Regions from separate parts of the Cryobacterium sp. CG_9.6 genome, predicted to be linked through region 1. Evidence: riboswitches for the same ligand, from Rfam matches in the RefSeq annotation. Region 1 holds a riboswitch; each other region holds the start of a gene.

Region 1 (4,646 bases):
GCACCCGGCCCACCATCAGCTCCTCCGCGTGGAGCAGGAGGTCTCCCGTCTCCGCCGGGCGGGCCCGTCGAACCGGCAATTGCAGTGCCACGTTGGGTACCCAGACACCGGCCCGTGACAGGCGTTCCCCCTCGTTGGCCAGCACCTGCGCGGTGGGGCCGTCGGCCATCACCCCACCGGCGGGGTCCAGCACAATCACCCGGTCCACCCCGTCTTGCCACACCGCTACGCGATGCTCAATGACAATGAGCGTTGCGCCGGAGCGGTCGAGTCCCCGCACCACCGCATCCCGAACCTCAACCACACCGGCCGGGTCGAGGTTGGCGGTGGGCTCATCGAGCAGTAGAAGCCCCGGCGACATGGCGAGAACCCCGGCGAGGGCCAAACGCTGCTTCTGACCCCCGCTCAGCGCAGACGTGGGGTGGTCCAGGGGCAGGTCCAGCCCCACGGCCGCCAGGGCGGCCCGCACTCGCGGCCAGATCTCGGCACGGGGAACCGCAAGGTTCTCACAGCCAAACGCCACGTCATCGCCGATTCGTGCCAGAACCACCTGGGAATCGGGGTCTTGCAGAACCAACCCAACCCGGCCACGGGCATCCGCAGCGCGTCGACCGTCGACCAGCAGGTCGCCTGCGGAGTCACCGTCCTCGTCATCACCGAGCACGCCGGCAAGCGCGTGCATCAGAGTGCTCTTTCCGGCCCCGCTGGGCCCGAGAAGGAGCACGCGCTCCCCCGGTGCAATATCGAGGTCGAGGGCCGACACGGCCGGTCGGGAACGGCCGGCGTGCCGCCAGCCCCAGCCGCGGGCCGTGATGCGGGCGGGGGTGACCCGGGTATCGGAGATGATCGTGGTCATCCCCTACAGCGCGGTCGGCGCCGCGCCCACGGTGCGGGTGACCTCGCGTCCGCTGGCAAACCGGCTGAGCGCACCCGTTCGGGCCAGTCCTCGCACCGCAAGCCAGGACAGCAGCCCGGCGAACACCGTGCCCGAGATGATGGCCGTCACGAAGTACACGGTCTTGAAGCCCATGTCGAGCGCCGCGTAGCTGATGGTGGTGTCCAAGAGCGCAACAGCCAGCCCGGCGCCGGCGCCGGCGAGGAGGGCGACTCCCAGCCGATAGTTGGCGTAGAAGAACAGGGCGAAGACCAGCTCGGCGCCGAGGCCCTGCAGCACACCCCAGATCAGAGTGGCAAAGCCCCACTGGGTGCCGATGAGCATGGATACGACGGCGGCAATGACCTCGGTATAGAGGGCCGCGCCGGGCTTACGAATGATAAGTCCGCCGAGCACTCCGGCGAAGAGCCAGCCGCCGGCCAGCAGACCGCCGAGACCCGGCGTGAAGGCCAGGAGGCTGCTCAACGGCGTCCAGGCCAGGCCCCAGGCCCAGAAGATGACGCCGCTCGCGACGCCGATGACACTGGCGACCACGATGTCCACGACGCGCCAGCGATAGGTGCGGGTCTTGGTCGCCGTCGGATGTGTTGCGAGGGGGGTAGAGGTTGTGTTCATTGTCGTGCCCTTTCCGAAGATGGATCATCGGAAGATGACCCAGATGGGGCACGGGTACGAGAAGTCTCCCTGCGCCGGCATGATCCGGATCAGGTTCGACGGTCGAAGCTGCTAGCTTCCTCTCAGCCCGGTTAACCGGACTCCCGTGTTCAGCATCAGTCTAGCTGCCCGCTTAGACTCACGGAATGGGTTTGGGTACATGAGCATGCTGGTTGTGGTCGTCGCCGCGACGATCATGCTGGTGCTGTTGCGGGCGTCGCTTCGTCGCCGGCGCCGCATTGCCAGGGGTTTGCCCGTGCACGACACCTGGCACTGGCCGCTCTGGCTGCGCCGTCTGCTGCGGCCGCGCTGGCCCCGCTCGCGTCGACGGCGCAACCCGTAGTTTCTGCTCTCGGTGACCTACTTCTTCAGGGCGCGGATGATGCGGATCAGCACACGGCCCGTCACCTAGATGAAGGGGATGCCGACGGCCAGCAGTGAAATGACGTTCGGTTCAAACCGCACGGTGCCCGCCGACTTCACGTAGGCGCCGATCGGTATCGCAGCGCCACCTCCGCCGCCGCCCGAACCCTGGTCGCCGGAGTCTCCGCCGCCGAAACCGTAGTTCACGATCGCCACGGGCACCAGCGTGACCCCGTCGATCTGAATCGGATCACCGTAGGCGGACTTCACGCCGGCTGAACGGGACATTTCTGCGAGCTTTTCCGGAAGGCTAGTCATGACAACAGGCTACCCCGGGTTGGGCTCGGCTCCCGGCGCGGTGTGAGAAGTGGGCGCGGTGCGTGAGGTGGGCGCAATGTGCGAGGCGGGGCGAACGGCTCCACGGCCGAACTTCGCCGTCACGGTGTCGACAGCGCGCTCGGCCTCGCGCCAGTCTTCGTCGGGATCCCACAGGGCCAGGCCCGCGCTGTCCTCCGGTGAGAGCTGTTCCATGCGCACGCCAATCAGGCGCACCCGAATTCCCGGTGCCGCGAGCAGCTCAAAAGCCGCACTCACCTCCTCGTAGATGCGGCGACCTACGTTGCTCGGATCCGCCAGAGTGCGGGAGCGCGTCACGGTGGTGAAGTCCGGGTAGCGCAGTTTCAGCACCACGCGCCTCCCCACCAGGCCCCCTCGTCGCAGACGCACGGCGACCGCATCGGAGAGCCGCAGCAGCTCGCTGCGCAGCGCCGCGGCATCCGTCATGTCGTACTCGAATGTAGTCTCGTGTCCCACGCTCTTCTCCTCGCGTACCAGCGTGACACCACGGCCATCCCTCCCCCATGACAGCTCGTGCAGCTTGTGTCCGGAGGCCTCCCCCACGGCCCGCTGCAGCGCGGGCAGGGGCAGGCGGGCAATATCGCCGATGGTACGGAGCCCCAGCCGAACGAGGGCTTCCTCGGTTGTGGCCCCCACGCCCCACATGAATTTCACCGGAAGCGGATGCAGAAAGTTGAGCGTCTGCTCAGCCGGCACAACGAGCAGACCGTTGGGTTTGGCCAGCCCGGAGGCGAGCTTGGCGATAAATTTTGTGGATGCCGCGCCCACCGAACAGACCAGGCCGGTCTCGGCGAAGACGCGGGCACGTATCAGCTCCGCAATCACAGCGGGAGAACCGTGCAGGCGGCGCGCGCCGGCCACGTCCAGAAATGCCTCGTCGATGCCGAGGCGTTCCACGAGCGGTGTCACGTCGTCGAAGATGCTCATGACCCGTTCGGAGTAGTGCTGGTACGCGGCCATGTGCGGCTCGAGCACCACGGCCTGCGGGCATTTGCGCAGCGCCAGCAGCATGGGCATCGCGGAGTTCACGCCGAACCGCCGCGCAATGTAGTTTGCCGCCGTCACGACGGAACGACCACCGCGGTGTCCCACGATCACCGGTTGGTGGGCAAACTCCGGGTGGTCAAGTAGCTCCACGGAAACAAAGAAAGCGTCGAGGTCAACATGCAAAATCGTGGCCGTGGAATCGTCGACGTCAGCGGTCGAGACCTGCCGTTCACTGCCGTCCTGCTTGCCCATGCAGAAACTCTAACTCTCGGTCGATGCCCGGGTGTAACGCACAAAGCGATATTCGAGTCCGGTGCTCGACGTGTGCCATCCCGTGGCCGGATCTGCGCTCTCGGTGCTCCACATCGAGTCGAGTGGCGGCGCCTCGGTGTCTCCGGCAATGTCCGCATTGATCTCGGTCACCTCGAGCCGGGTGACCTGCGGTAGAACCAGGTTGAACACCTCGCGCCCACCAATTACCCAGAGCGTGTGGCCCGAGGCTAACTCCAGCGCCGCCTGCGCCGAGTGAGCAACGGATGCCCCCTCCGCGCGCCACCCGGCTGTGCGCGTGAGCACGATGTTGAGTCTGTCGGGCAGGGGACGAAATCGTGCCGGTAGAGAGTCCCAGGTTCGGCGTCCCATCAGAACAGCCCCGCCGCGCGTGAGAGCGGCAAAGTGCGCCAGGTCTTCGGGGAGGTGCCACGGCAACACCCCATCGCGCCCGATGATGCCGTTGCGGCTCTGTGCCCACACGAGCGTCAGCACGCCGTCACCACAGCGTCTCCGCATCGGGGTGCATCGTTAGCCAACCGTGGTGCCGAAGGCCAAACCCAGCGCATACGTCACACCGGCCGCCGCGAGGCCGATGACCAGCTGACGCAGGGCACGGCGCAGGGGCGGTCCGCCCGACAGCAACCCCACGACGGCGCCCGTTCCGAGCAGGGCAATACCCACGAGCACGGTGGCCAGAACAATAGCCGACAGCCCGCTCATACCGAAGAGGTACGGCAGCACCGGGAGCAGCGCTCCGGAGGCAAAGAAACAGAAGCTGGACGACGCGGCACCCCAGCCGGTTCCCACTGCCTCGTGCTCATCGACGGTGGGCATCACCGCGCGCGTATCGATGGCTTCGAAGGGATTCGTTGCCACGTCGGCGGTGCGCAGCACCTGGCGCGCGTGCAACTCGGCCTTCTCGGGAGACATCCCCCTGGCCCGGTACACCAGGGTCAGTTCATTGGCCGCGGCGTCGAGGTGGGTGAGCACAGTTTTAGACGTGAGCGCCGGACTTGATGCTTCGAGCAGCTCACGCTGGGAACGCACCGACACGTACTCGCCCGCGCCCATTGACAGGGCGCCGGCGAGCAGCCCGGCCAGCCCGGTAAAGAGAATC
Region 2 (4,646 bases), 680 kb from region 1:
ACCTGGCCGAGCAGTATGGCGTCTCGGCGCCCAAGGCCGTGGTGCTGTTTGGCCCTCCCGGAACCGGCAAGACCACGTTTGCCAAGGCCATTGCGTCGCGGCTGGAGTGGTCGTTCGTGGAGGTGTTCCCGTCCCGTCTCGCTGCCGACCCGCAGGGTCTGGCCGGCGCGCTGCGCGAAACGTTCCTGAAGATCGCCGAACTCGAGCATGCCGTGGTGTTCATCGACGAGGTGGAGGAGATCGCTGCCCAGCGTCAGGGTGACCCGCCCTCGGCTATGCAGGGCGTAACTAATGAGCTGCTGAAGATCATTCCGGCGTTCCGGGATCAGCCCGACCGGCTGCTCGTCTGTGCCACGAACTTCATTCGCGCCCTCGACTCGGCCTTCCTCCGCCACGGACGTTTTGACTACGTGATTCCGATCGGGCTTCCGGATGTGGCCGCTCGCGAAGCCATCTGGGCCGGGTACATTCCGTCGGCCGTGGTCGGTGTCGTCGATCTCGCCACTCTGGTGGAGAAGAGCGAGGGGTTCTCCCCGGCCGACATCGAGTACGCCGCCCACCGGGCGTCACAGAACGCACTCGAGCAGTCGCTGGATTCTGCCGACACCTCCGCCATGGCAGGACCGAGCACAGCGGACTATGAGGATGCCATCTTGTCCACCCGAACGACCGTGTCGGCCGAGGTCGCCGCTGAGTTCCTTGAGGATATCGAGCGCCTCGCCCGGCTGTAGGTGGGTGTGGTTGCTAGTTCAGGAGATATGGCTCGGGTCGGGTGATGTGCCGCGTGTTTCCGCGGGCGCTGGGTGCCTGTTTCGGGGGATCTCCTGAAGTAGCGACTTGCGGCGGGCGTGATCGAGGTTGGGCAGCGTGCTGCTGCGCGTGCGGGAAGGGCCCGTGGCAGCCTGTGCGGCGGTCTGTCTGGCGGTTGTGGTTGCTAGTTCAGGAGATCCGGCGGGGCGCAAGTCGTGTGCCGCGTGTTTCCGGGGCGCTGGGCGCGTGGTTCGGGGGATCTCCTGAAGTAACGACGGGGGGCGGGCGTGACCGATGCGGACAGGCCTGGTGCAGCACGCCCGGCGGGGGCCTCGCAGAGGGCCAGCGCGGCCAGTCCTGGTTGCTAGTTCAGGAGATCCGGCCGGGCGCCGGTCACCTGCCGCGTGTTTCCGGGGCGGCGGGTGCGTGTTTCGGAGGATCTCCTGAAGTAGCGACAACAACAAAGGCCGGAGACGGACACGCATAGCCCGCCCCGCTAGGGTGGACGTGTGACACGGGGTGCCGTCGCGATCGAGGGCTGAGAACACACCCGTTGAACCTGATCTAGTCAGAACTAGCGAAGGGATGTCGCGAGTGAACTCTCGCTTGTTGAACGACCATGCTCGTGCCACGGCACAGCTCCTCACCGATCTGCGCCGCACAACTCCGCTCGTGCAGTGCATCACCAATGCCGTGGTGACCAACTTCACGGCCAACGCGTTGCTTGCCCTGGGAGTGTCGGCTGCCATGGTTGACCTGCCCACGGAAGCCGAGATGTTCGCCCCCCTCGCCAGCGGGCTGCTCGTGAACCTGGGCACGCCGCACGCCGAGCAGCGCGTGGCGATGCTCGCGACGGCGCGGGCGGCATCCGCTTCGGGTACGCCGTGGGTGCTCGACCCGGTGGCCATTGGCGCATTGCCGGTGCGCACCGCACTCGCGCACGAGCTCGTTGCGCTGCGACCCACGATTATTCGCGGCAATCCCTCCGAAATTCTGGCGCTCGCCGGAGTGGGCGCGGGCGGGCGCGGCGTCGACGCCACCGACGGAGGCGAATCGGCGCTGGCAGCCGGGCGGTCGCTGGCCCGCGAGTTTGGATCGATCGTGGCCATATCGGGTGCGGTCGACATCGTGACCGATGGCGAAGCGGATGTGCGCATCACCAACGGCACGCCCCTCCTCACCCGCATTACCGGCGGCGGCTGCGCCCTCGGGGCGGTGATGGCGGCCTTTGCGTCTCTGCATGTCAATCGGCTCGCCACGACCGTCGCCGCGTGCGCGGTGTACACGATTGCGGCGCAGCAGGCCGCGCTCGTCGCCAGCGGGCCGGGCAGCTTTTCGGTGGCGTTCCTCGATGCCCTCGCCGCGGTGACGACGGAAGACGTGCGCACGTTAGCGGTGATCTCGTGAGCGTGCGGCGCGCATCCGCTGATCTATCCACCTATTTGGTGACCGACCCAGGCCTGAGCGGTGCGCGTGGCGTGCTCGGGGTGATTGAGAGCGCGGTGGCGGGGGGAGTGTCCATCGTGCAGATTCGCGATAAGACCGCGTCCACGCGGGAACTGTATGCGCTGCTGCTGGCGGCGGCGCGTCTCACGGACGGGCGGTGCGCCCTCGTGATTGACGACCGGGTTGACGTGTACCTCGCGGCCCGGGCAGCTGGCGCGGCGGTGGACGGCGTGCATGTTGGCCAGTCCGACCTGCCAGCGGATGCCGTACGCACGCTCATCGGCCCGCTCGCCCTGCTCGGCCTCACGGCGAACCACCCGGCGCATCTGAACGCGGTGCACGCGCTTGCACCCGGAACCGTGGACTACCTCGGGATGGGCGTGATCCGCCCCACACTCACGAAGAAAGACCACCCGGAGCCGCTCGGTGTGGCCGGATTTGCACGCCTCGCGGCTACCACGTCGTTGCCGTGTGTGGCCATTGGCGGTGTCGGTCTCGCCGATACCGGGGCGCTGCGAGCCGCCGGAGCGGCGGGAATGGCCGTGGTGTCGGCCATCTGCGCCGCGGCCGACCCCGAAGAAGCTACTCGGGCCTTCGCCCAGGCCTGGGCTGGTGCCGCGTGAGCGTCCGGCCGGGGCGGGCGGGCGCGGCCAAAGTTGGGCCGGGCGGGGGCCGGATTGCGCGGGTGCTGAGCATTGCCGGAACCGATCCCACGGGCGGTGCCGGCATTCAGGCCGACCTTAAGAGCATCTCGGCCAACGGCGGCTACGGCATGGCCGTGGTCACCGCGCTTGTGGCCCAAAACACGCAGGGTGTGCGAGCCGTGCACGTGCCGCCGGTGTCTTTTCTGCGAGAGCAACTCGATGCGGTCAGCGACGACGTGGTTATTGATGCGGTCAAGATTGGCATGCTCTCCAACGCGCACGTGATCGACGAGGTCAGCGGGTGGCTGCGACGCATCCGCCCGCCCATTGTGGTGCTCGACCCGGTGATGGTCGCCACGAGCGGCGACCGCCTACTTGACGAACCGGCAGAGGCGGCCCTGCGCGAGCTGCTCTCCCTCGCCCATGTTGTTACGCCGAACCTGCCCGAGCTGGCCGTTCTCGCCCAGGCCACGACGGCGCTCACCTGGGGCGAGGCGTTGGCTCAAGCGCTCGCGGTATCGGCGGCGCACGGAGTGATCGTGCTCGTGAAGGGTGGACACCTCGCCGGCACCCGTTCGCCGGACGCCCTCGTCGATGCCAGCGGGTCCCTCTCGGGTGGCCGCACGGTTGTGGAACTGGGGGCCGAGCGCGTGGTCACGAACAACACTCACGGCACCGGCTGCTCCCTCTCGAGCGCGATGGCCACGCAGCAGGCGCGCCTCGGCGACTGGGAACTCGCACTCGCGGCCGCAAAAGCCTGGGTCACCGAGAGCCTGCGCCACGCGGACGAGCTTCACGTGGGCCGAGGCGCTGGCCCTATTCACCACTTCGCATCACTCTGGGCCGCCGCCGACTCCGGTACCCCCGAACGGTTGTCACGGGAAGGCCGGGTGGCTAGCCTTTAATCCTCCCGTGAACCACCAGGCAAAGGACTGCGCAGCGTGATCATTGAGGCCACCGGCTTAACGAAGACCTACCGTTCCAAGACGGGTCCGGTGCACGCGCTCGCCGGGCTCAACCTGCAGGTGCCGCGTGGCACGGTGAAGGCGCTCCTCGGGCCCAACGGCGCCGGCAAAACCACCGTCGTCAAGATGCTCACCACACTGATTCGACCGGATGCCGGCAGCGCCTTTCTCGACGGAATCGACGTCGTGCACAACCCCAAGGCCGTCCGGCGCATCATCGGGGTATCCGGCCAGTACGCGGCCGTGGACGAGAACCTCACCGGCTTCGAGAACCTCGAAATGGTGGGTCGCCTCTACCATTTGGGCGGCGACGCGGCGCGGGTGCGGGCGCACGAACTCATCGACCTGTTTGAACTGACCGCGGCCGGCAATCGGCCGGTGAAGGGCTTCTCCGGCGGTATGCGGCGCCGCATCGACCTCGCCGGCGCGCTCGTGATCAGGCCCAAGGTGCTGTTTCTCGACGAACCGACCACGGGCCTCGACCCGCGCAGTCGCATCGCGCTCTGGACGATCATCAAAAAGCTCGTCGCCGACGGCACGACCGTGCTGCTCACCACGCAGTACCTCGAAGAGGCCGACCAGCTCGCCGACGACATTGTGGTGATCGACGACGGGCGCGTCATTGCTGAAGGAACGTCCGACCAGCTGAAGGCCCAGATTGGTGGGCACCGACTGGAGGTGGCTTTGATGGATGCCCGCGATAGCGACGCGGCCCGCGGCATCCTCATGCGTCATGGTGCGGGGGAGGCGAGCGTGTCGACCGACGGACGCGGCGTGAATGTGGCCGTCAATGACGGGCCGCAAGCGCTGCAGCACGTGCTGGCCGAGCTCGGCGCGGCCG
Region 3 (4,646 bases), on a different contig from region 1:
CTCGGCGTGTCAGGCCTAGCCAGCGGCCGAGCTACGCGGGCAAACAAGTCCCGCACCGGTTCGAACCCCAGCCGCCTGCGCGCCTGAAAGATGGCCGACTTTGACGGCGGCGCAAACGTCTCGGACCAGCCAGTTGACCACGACAGCCCATTCGTCAGCTGAGCGAACACATCCTCGTAGGACGCTTCGGCATACAGGCCCATCCCGATGGAGAAATACGCCATCACCCGTGCCGGCAACGCCCGGTTACGCTGCTCCGTCCGCCCCGCGGCCTGGACCACCTCGTCGATGACATCAGCCGGGAACACACGGGTCAACAAGCCGACCGATACCAAATCCGACAACCGACGGTCCGAGACCGGCTTCACCCACCCTGTACGCGCCATAGCCACAACGTAACACGAGAATGCTTAACTGAACGGTATTGGGCTTAGCCTGAATCCACCGATCGACGTGAGGTTCTGACGGCGCGTTAAACCGAGAATGCCCATCTGATCAGGTAAAATAGGACTTGTCTAGAGGTCAACGTTACCAAGCAGAGGGGCATCTCGTAGATGCAAGTTTCCCACACCAACCGCGCCGTTTCTGCATCATTCACCGACCCGAATCTTGTATCGTCCGCTGGGTTGGTCCCGATCATGAAATTGGCCGCCCGTGCGGGATTGGCTACGGGTGCTCCGGGGTGCGCGGCCTCAACGCCATCCTCGCGACAGTCAAGACCGACGTATCAGCGCCGATCATCATCGGCCAGCGACTGCGCCGCGGTTCCTGCCGATCACCGCGCGGCGCCGCACGCCCCATCAGAGACGCCCTGGCTACGACCAAACGGCTCCGCGGAGCCGACACGGCACGCGTGCCCTTTCGTGCCGACTCTGCCTTCTACGATCACGCCTCAATCAGCGCGGCCCTGAAAGCTGGTGCCGACGTTTCGGTCACCGCCCGCATGGACCCCGCCATCAAACGAGCAATCGGAACGATCCCCGGCACTGCCTGGACAGCAATTGAATACACCAACGCCATCTACGACGAGGGCACCAAAACGTGGATCAGTAACGCCGAAGTCGCCGAGGTCCCGTTCACCGCGTTCACGTCCCGCAAGAAGAACGAGCAGATCACCGGGCGCTTGGTCGTGCGGCGGATCCCGGAACTGAACAAGAAAAACGTCGACCAGCCAACCCTGTTCGACACCCACCGGTCCCACGCTTTCTTCACCACCAGCACCCTCGACACCGTCACCGCCGACAAAACCCACCGCGCCCACGCCACGGTAGAACTCGTGAATTCCGACCTGAGGAGCAGCGCTCTGGCGCACCTACCCTCAGGCGGTTTCACCGCCTATGCGGCCTGGCTGGTCATGGCCGTGATGGTGCTTAACCGCACCCGCGCCGCTGCGACGACCGAGGGAAACGGTCTTGCCTGAGCGACCACCGCAACGATCCGCCGGAAACTTATCAGCGTCCCCGCCAGAATCTCGACCTCCGCGAGGCGCATCACCCTGCACCTGCCCGAACACTGGCCCTGGGAGAAACCCTGGACGGCCCTGTTCAACCAGAACTTCCGCCCGAGACGACCCGCCTACATCCACATCAACAGGAACACCAGTGGAACACCCCGGGCCGCGAGCCCCGGACCACACCCACGCCCGAAACGCCAAAACCTCGCCAAACCAAAATCAGGATTCCTTCAGACGCCGACCGGTGGATTCAGGCTTATTCGTGGCCGTCGCGACATCGTAAGCGGCAAGGTGGACAAGCTTTTGCGCCGGAGTGATCGAACGCCTCCGCGTCGGACCACCCGATCTTGGCCCTTCGGGAATGCTGTTGTTCATAGGACTATCGTCGCGCACGACGCTTATTGATGGGCTGGACATGGTGAATCAGTTCCTAGTTCTCGCCCCTGCAACACGGCGGACTTGCTATTAGCTACTGGCCTCACCCGATCCTGACACGCAGGGGGTTACGAAATGCTGCGTTCAGCAGGTCCGCAACGCCAAAAGTTTCATCGAGTGTGAGCCCGACCAGATCAAGATCTTGGCCAAAATAGGCGCCGCCCGCCGGTCGCACAGTCTGCGGGAAGCCTTTGCGCAGCACTGCCCGATAACGACAATTGGGCGGTGTATTTGCCGGCAACGGCATGCTGCCAAGGGGCGGGGGTATGTTAGAGGGTGGTGCAAGCGGCATCGGAGCTGGTCGAGGTACCGCCGGTCTGGACCGCTCATCACGAGGAGATTCAATGTCGAATCAGGGTCATAAACCGTGTGCAACGGGAGATCTCGAGGTCCGTAGTCTGTCCGATCATGAATGGCGTGTGAGCGATCGACGCTGCCATGAAAGGTCGCCCGAGAAGGTGCTGGGTTACATCGAAAAACGTGGTTCCGTTTTTGAAGTCATGAACATAGAAGCACCGCGGCGACATGTCATGTTCGATCATTTCGAGTCGGCGGTCGCCTCGTTTGTGTCAGTTTTTCCGGCTTAGATTTTATCCACGGTGTTGGCGTCAACGTGCCGATTCACTCAGCGCGACAATAACGTGTCGACGTTGCGGCGTTTAGATGAAACCGGCGCGCCTCAGGCCGCCGACGCTGATGTTTTGTGACGTGTGGTGTTCGGTAATGATCGTTCGCACGACACTCCGGGACAGGTTCAGTTGGTCGCGGAATCACAGGGTGGGTTTTGTAATACTTGGCGTGTACCCGTCTATGTAACGCACTACCGAGTTGGTGATGCGGTTTTGTTATGCCAATTGGATACGGCCGGGTCTCCACCCGAGACCAGCACCCCGAAGCCCAACACGATGCCCTGACCGGGGCCGGTTGCGAACAGGTCTTCCTCGACACAGCGTCGGAGACCCTCGCCGGCCGACCCGAACTCGACAAAGCTCTACTCTCGGCCAACCGGGCTGGCGATCAAATCGTGGTGACTAAACTCGACCGGCTCGGCCGGTCGTTGGAAAACCTCATCGAGTTATCCAACACCCTGCAGGCGCGCGGCGTTGACCTGGTAATACTAGACCAGGGCATCCCGGCAGTTGATGAGTTCAGGACGCGGATTCGCCGATACCAGGCGGTTGCGTATACTCATTTTCAGCGACACGGGGTGCCGACTGTATGACGGTTGGCTGAGATGACACCCGTTGAACCTGATCTAGTTCGAACTAGCGAAGGGATGTCACGGAGAATTACGTGCACCGTATTGGTGCCGGATCTCGTCCTTTCGCCTTACCCAAGGTGAAGAAAATCATGCAAATAGCAGAACAGATTGTCCTGGTCACCGGCGGCGGACGCGGCTTGGGTACAAGCATCGTGCACGCTTTCGCGGCTCAGGGTGCCCGGGTAGTCATTAACTATCGCAACAGCGCCGCAGCGGCGGAGACCCTGGCTGCTAGATATGGCCGTGAACATGCTTTTGCTGTGCGGGCTGACGTGACCGACCGATCCCAGGTCGCGGCAATATTCACGCAGGCTCAGGCATATTTTGGGTCTCCTGTGACAACGGTGGTCAATAACGCGTTGGCCGATTTCAGTTTTAACGGCGATGCTCGCTCTGGCGCTGCCGACATCAGTTGGGACGAGTTTGAGGCGCAGTTCTCTGGCAGTGTCCGCGGTGCCCTGAACACGACGCAGCAGGCGCTGGCAGGCATGCGTGAGGTCGGGTTCGGCCGCATTATCAACATCGGCACGAACCTGTTTCAAAACCCGGTGGTGCCGTACCACGACTACACGGCCGCCAAGGCTGCCCTGCTCTCCCTGACCCGCACCCTTGCCTCAGATCTTGGCCTGCATAACATTGCTGTGAACATGGTCTCCGGTGGGCTGTTGCGCACCACGGATGCCAGCGCGGCCACCCCCGAGGACGTGTTCGACTTCATTGCCGCGTCTACCCCGCTGCGCAGGGTGACAACCCTGGCCGAATTTGCCGATGCGGTACTTTTTTTTGCTTCCCCCTGGGCGCGGTCGGTCACCGGTCAGAACCTGGTGGTCGACGGCGGCTTGGTGATGAACTAGGGCCGCGCCGGTTATGTCGGCCCCGCGCCAGCTCCACTTCAATGCGTTCCTTATGGGTTGTGGCCACCACGGTGCCGCCTGGCGGCGGCCGCAGTCGCCCATCGAGCAGTTGGGGGACATCAGTTTCTATGAACGGCTCGCCCAAAGCGCTGAACGTGGCTTCTTTGACGCCGTGTTCTTCGCCGACGGGCACGCCGTCAATGATGTGAGCACCGGCCCGCGGTGGTTTCTTGAGCCGTTGACGGCGATGGCCGCGATGGCGCGGGCGACGAGTCGGATCGGGCTGGTCAGCACTATCTCGGCGACCTTTTTTACGCCTTTTCACGCGGCGCGCATGCTTGCATCGTTGGATCACATTAGTAAGGGGCGCATTGGCTGGAACGTGGTCACTTCCATGTTTGACGCCGAAGCCCGCAACCATGGAATGGACGTGCTGCCCTCCCACGACCAGCGCTACAGCCGGGCAGCGGAGTTCATCGAGGTGGCACTGAAATTGTGGGATTCGTGGGAGGACGATGCTCTGGTCCTGGACCGCGGAGGTCTCTATGCTGACCCGGCCCGGGTGCAAGCGATCGGCCACTCCGGCGAACACTTCCGGGTGGACGGCCCACTGACGGTGCCGCGCCCGCCGCAAGGTCGACCG
Region 4 (4,646 bases), on a different contig from region 1:
CGTCACCCTCGGTCAACGTTGTTATGGACCACTGGCTCCGTGGAACCACTGCGGCATTGCGCGCGACGGCGATGCCGAGCCGGTTCCCATCCGCCGCGTGACCGTCGGGTGCGATCGGTCGTCCGGTTACAGTCGCGATGACATCCGTGACGGTTTCTCCGTACGCGAACGCCTGCGCTGTTCCGTTCACGGTGATGGTGGCCAACTGGGTGTCAGTCATGAGGTGCCTTTCGTGGGATTGATAGTGAAAATCGGTCCGGTCGGAAGCGGTTCCAGCGGGCGTCGGGCGTACCGTCGAGCAGTTGCCGACACACTTGCGCCGCTATGGGTGTCAACAGCACACCGTGGCGGAAGAAACCCGTGGCGATGATCAGTCCCGCAATGTCATCGCCAAGCTGCGCGGAATCGCCCGAGACACGTCCGAGCAATGGCGCATTGTCGGGTGTTCCCGGCCGCGCACGGGCTGTGATTTCTATGAGTTCCAGCTCCGCCACAGCGGGCACTAGAACCTGGCCGTCACGCAATAATTGATGGACTCCACCGGCTGACACTGCAGCAGACCCGTCTTCGCGAGAGGTGGCCCCCAGCACCACAGTCCCGTCTGTGCGCGGCACGATATAGACCGGGTTACCGCGCACAACACCACGGATGGTCGCCGTCAGCAGAGGCTGTAAGTGTTCCGGAACGCGCAGGCGCAGAATATCCCCGTACACCGGACGCAATGAGAAGTTCAGCCAGCCGGGCAGCCCGTGCAAGTCCGAGGCGGCCAGACCGTTGGCAACGATCACCTCGCCCGCGGTAACGGTGGAACCATCAGCCAAGGCGACGCCGGTGACACGCGAGCTAGTGTTCGCCGGGTTTTCGTGCAGCAGTCCAGTAGCTGACTGCCGACTCAGGTGACTATGCATCCATTCTTTCTGCCTCGCCCACATCTCAAGGGCGCTCTCCAGCCGTTTGGCCAGCTGTCGGGGATCAACCTGATGGTCCTGCTCAACGTTGAAGGCGCTGGACAGCTGGGGACTGAGCATAGGTTCCATAGACCGGGCCTGACGAATGGTGAGCGGCTCTACGGCGAGCCCCCGCCTCAGCTGAACTTGGCGCAGATCAGCCAGCGCTTGCCGGTCAGCCGCATCCGCGCCCACGATAATCGTTCTGGTGATCTGATATCCAGTGCAGGCACCATCAGTTTCCAGGGGGGTCACGAATGATGGATACAACGCCGCTGAGGCCAGCGTTAGTTCCAGCAGACCCTCTTCTTGATAGTGCAGCTCGCTGACCGGAGCCAGCATACCTGCGGCTGCATACGTCGCCCCCGAAGCTGGCGCCGGGTCGATGACGATGACTGTTCGCCCAGACTGCGCCGCTGACCAAGCGATTCCGAGGCCAACAATGCCGGCACCGATCACAGCGACATCAACGCTGCATAAAACGTGTGGTTTAGTCAAAGACAGTTCCTTCCCTCCGCCGGTACTAACCGGATCAGGTGAGTTGTTTGCACAACACGGTCGGCCGGTAACTAAATAACCGATGCCCTCTCAGCCTGTCTCCCTTGTCGGTGCAGGCTCCCGCAGATCACCCCTAGTGTAGGGCCTATGCTTCGTGATCGCGCTCAGCTCTATCTCTGCACCGATGCCCGAAAAGTCAGCGGTGATTATGCTGCATTTCTCGACGCGGCCTTTGAAGGAGGCGTGGACATAATTCAGTTGCGCGACAAAACTGTAGAGGCCGCCGAAGAATTAGAACTTCTCCAGGTGCTCCGCAGTTCCGCAGAGCGGCATGACAAGCTTTGGGCCGTCAACGACCGCGCAGATATAGCGACTCTCGCTCAGGCTCCGGTCTTTCATATTGGCCAAAAAGATCTTCCGTTGGCACTCGCTCGCCGACTTGTGGGTGAAAAGACCATGGTCGGTTTGTCGACCCACACGCCCGAGCAAGTGAACAAGGCAGTGACCGATCTGAGTCTGGACTATTTCTGTGTCGGCCCGGTCTGGGAAACACCGACCAAACCAGGCCGCGCCGCGGTAGGGCCTGAACTGGTGAGCTACGCCGCCAACCAGGTGCGCGTTGAGAAAAGTGTCGTGCCTTGGTTTGCTATCGGAGGCATCCATCTCGGTAACATCGAGCAGGTCGTGACGGCCGGCGCGAGCCGCGTCGTTGTCGTCCGCGCGATCACCGAGGCGAAGGATCCCTCGGAAGCAGCGAAAGAACTGCGCGCATACCTGCCATCACTGGATTAATGTCCAGGTTCAGCGTTCAGTTCTGAATCGTCACCGACCGAGTGCCAATCCCTGGGAACACGGTCTAGTTCTACTTCTAGTTTCGGTTCAGCTCGGCTGGTACTGTCAACCAAAAGTTGACAAAGCCACCGTCAAAAACAAGATTTTGTCCCGTCACAGAACGGGACCAAGTAGAGACGAAGAACAGCGCGGCGTCTGCAAACTCTTCCGGGGTGGTGACTCGACGCAGTGGGGATTCGGCGGCAACCTCCTCGGCGGCGCAATAATGATGTTCGATGACTTGGTACGCACGCATTGAGTGTGAACCAACACGTTGTTTGTCCAGGCTTGGCTGTTTCTTGGTTACACTCGTCTTGAACACGGGAGTCCGGTGAGCCGGGCTGAGAGGAAGATTATCAATCTTCGACCGTCGAACCTGATCTGGATCATGCCAGCGCAGGGAGGCAAACTTTCACATCCCGTGCCCTGATATTCCTACAATCAAGGAGGGCACGACAGTGCAAACATCTCTACCCAAAAGTGCGCCCTCGTCGAGGGTGACGGGCGGCGCGCTGGCTCTTGCCGCGGCGATCGTTTTGAGCGGCTGCGCATCAGGCTCGGCGACAGGCACCGACTCGTCTACCGCGTTGACTCCGGTGGCCTTCGCCTTGGACTGGACACCGAATACCAATCACACCGGGTTGTATGTCGCTCTTGAGAAGGGGTACTTCACGCAGGCGGGACTTGAGGTGACGGTGCTTCCATACAGCCAGTCATCCACTGACGCACTCATCAATGCCGGCTCAGCTGACTTCGGTATCAGCTTTCAGGACGTGGCCACCTTCGCGGCGGCAGCGGGTGTGGACAACATCTCGGTAATGTCGGTGCTGCAACACGACGCTACGGCGATCGGGGTCCTGGCCAGCCGCGACGACATTCGCAGCCCCAAAGACCTCGACGGCAAGACCCTCGGCATGGCAGACCCCAGCGCAGTTTTTCCCACCGAGGCTGCGGATGTCATCAAGAACGACGGTGGAACGGGCGAGTTTAAGAAAATTACGCTGGGCACCTCCGCCTATGAGGCCCTTTATGCCGGCAAAGTTGATTTCACCTCGGCATTCACCACCTGGGAGGGTATCGACGCCGCTCTTCGTGGCACCCCGATGAAGTTCTTCGCTCTGCACGACTATGGCCTACCGGACCAATACTCGGTGATCGTCGAGGCAAACCGGGCCTGGACGGCCAAGCACCCTGTCCCCACTGCTCAGTTCGTCCAGGCTCTGCAACAGGGGTACCAGTACGCCGCCGATCATCCAGATGCCGCGGCGAAGATTTTGATCGATGCCAATCCCGGCGTCTTCGAAAACACGGAACTCGTTTACCAAAGCCAGGAAAAACTGAGCGCTTCCTACCTCACAGATGCCAACGGTAAAGTGGGCACTCAGTCGGCAGAAACCTGGCAGCAGCTGGCCGATTTCCTCTACCGTGCCGGCCTCTTGGCCGACGAAGACGGCAAACCGCTCACGGCATCGCTGGACACGTCGACATTGTTCACCGAGCAGTACCTCAGCGAAAAATAGCATCACCGTGAAGCCGGCTCCAGCGCCCCGCACGAGGGTACTCTCGGCGCTCGCGCCTCCCGCCGCGATCCTTACCGCGCTCGTGATTACCTGGCAGGTGGCGGTGACGGCAGGCGGAGTGCAGCCGGCGATCCTGCCCTCACCGCAACGCATTCTTCAGCAGGGCTGGGAGGCCCGCACCGCGATCTGGGACAATACGCTCCCCACCCTGCAAGAAACGTTTCTCGGCTTCGCCGTCTCCCTGACCGTCGCGTGGACGCTGGCGATCCTGATCGATTTTTCACCAGGGCTGCGGCGAGCACTGGTGCCACTGCTGGTGGCATCCCAAGCCATACCCATCATTGCGATCGCGCCGCTGATGGTCATCTGGTTCGGATTCGGACTGCTACCCAAAGTCATCGTCATCGCCCTGGTGACATTCTTTCCGGTCACGGTCGGACTGATTGACGGTTTCAACCGCACCGATCGGGACGCGATCAATCTGCTGCGCAGCATGGGGGCCAACCGGTGGAAGCAGTTCGTGTACGTGCGTCTTCCGTCGGCGCTTCCCTCGTTCTTCACGGCCCTTCGAATCGGAATCGCCTACGCCGTCACCGGTGCCATTTTTGCCGAGTACGTCGGCGCCGAGCGAGGCCTGGGCATTTATATGGCGATGATGAAGAACTCCTTTCGCACCGATCTTGTGTTGGCTGCCGTTGCGGTGACCGCGTTCGTGAGCGTGTGCCTGTTCCTGTTGACCTACGTCGCCGAACGGGCGATCATTCCTTGGAGTTCGAAGGAACGCAGGAGCTGGCATGGCTGAGGCGACTCCCCCGAAGATCGAACTGCGCAAAATATGTAAGTCGTTTCC

Evidence for each region. A riboswitch is a leader RNA that binds a small molecule or an ion and turns the genes downstream of it on or off. The one in region 1 is predicted to bind thiamine pyrophosphate.
Region 2: linked by a shared signal. The riboswitch ahead of thiM (hydroxyethylthiazole kinase) and the one ahead of H4V99_RS10930 (ECF transporter S component) in region 1 are both predicted to bind thiamine pyrophosphate.
Region 3: linked by a shared signal. The riboswitch ahead of H4V99_RS16080 (3-oxoacyl-ACP reductase) and the one ahead of H4V99_RS10930 (ECF transporter S component) in region 1 are both predicted to bind thiamine pyrophosphate.
Region 4: linked by a shared signal. The riboswitch ahead of H4V99_RS16100 (ABC transporter substrate-binding protein) and the one ahead of H4V99_RS10930 (ECF transporter S component) in region 1 are both predicted to bind thiamine pyrophosphate.

The regions. Positions count from the first base shown of each region.
Region 1 is NZ_JARXUZ010000001.1:2,364,855-2,369,500, forward strand. It holds gene H4V99_RS10925 (ATP-binding cassette domain-containing protein) at 1-856, opposite strand, end outside; gene H4V99_RS10930 (ECF transporter S component) at 860-1,510, opposite strand; TPP riboswitch at 1,559-1,666, opposite strand; gene H4V99_RS10935 (hypothetical protein) at 1,710-1,892, shown strand; gene H4V99_RS10940 (hypothetical protein) at 1,958-2,230, opposite strand; gene H4V99_RS10945 (DNA polymerase IV) at 2,240-3,508, opposite strand; gene H4V99_RS10950 (dihydrofolate reductase) at 3,518-4,021, opposite strand; gene H4V99_RS10955 (VIT1/CCC1 transporter family protein) at 4,058-4,646, opposite strand, start outside.
Region 2 is NZ_JARXUZ010000001.1:3,047,794-3,052,439, reverse strand. It holds gene H4V99_RS14125 (bifunctional GNAT family N-acetyltransferase/ATP-binding protein) at 1-731, shown strand, start outside; TPP riboswitch at 1,256-1,353, shown strand; gene thiM (hydroxyethylthiazole kinase) at 1,345-2,157, shown strand; gene thiE (thiamine phosphate synthase) at 2,154-2,819, shown strand; gene thiD (bifunctional hydroxymethylpyrimidine kinase/phosphomethylpyrimidine kinase) at 2,816-3,745, shown strand; gene H4V99_RS14110 (ATP-binding cassette domain-containing protein) at 3,782-4,646, shown strand, end outside.
Region 3 is NZ_JARXUZ010000002.1:92,483-97,128, forward strand. It holds gene H4V99_RS16065 (IS4 family transposase) at 1-386, opposite strand, end outside; partial or broken gene H4V99_RS16070 (IS1380 family transposase) at 659-1,546, shown strand; gene H4V99_RS16075 (recombinase family protein) at 2,736-3,110, shown strand; TPP riboswitch at 3,082-3,182, shown strand; gene H4V99_RS16080 (3-oxoacyl-ACP reductase) at 3,239-4,003, shown strand; gene H4V99_RS16085 (LLM class flavin-dependent oxidoreductase) at 4,017-4,646, shown strand, end outside.
Region 4 is NZ_JARXUZ010000002.1:98,551-103,196, reverse strand. It holds gene thiS (sulfur carrier protein ThiS) at 1-220, opposite strand, end outside; gene thiO (glycine oxidase ThiO) at 213-1,445, opposite strand; gene thiE (thiamine phosphate synthase) at 1,593-2,237, shown strand; gene H4V99_RS16570 (SDR family oxidoreductase) at 2,314-2,598, opposite strand; TPP riboswitch at 2,587-2,696, shown strand; gene H4V99_RS16100 (ABC transporter substrate-binding protein) at 2,735-3,796, shown strand; gene H4V99_RS16095 (ABC transporter permease) at 3,804-4,598, shown strand; gene H4V99_RS16090 (ABC transporter ATP-binding protein) at 4,591-4,646, shown strand, end outside.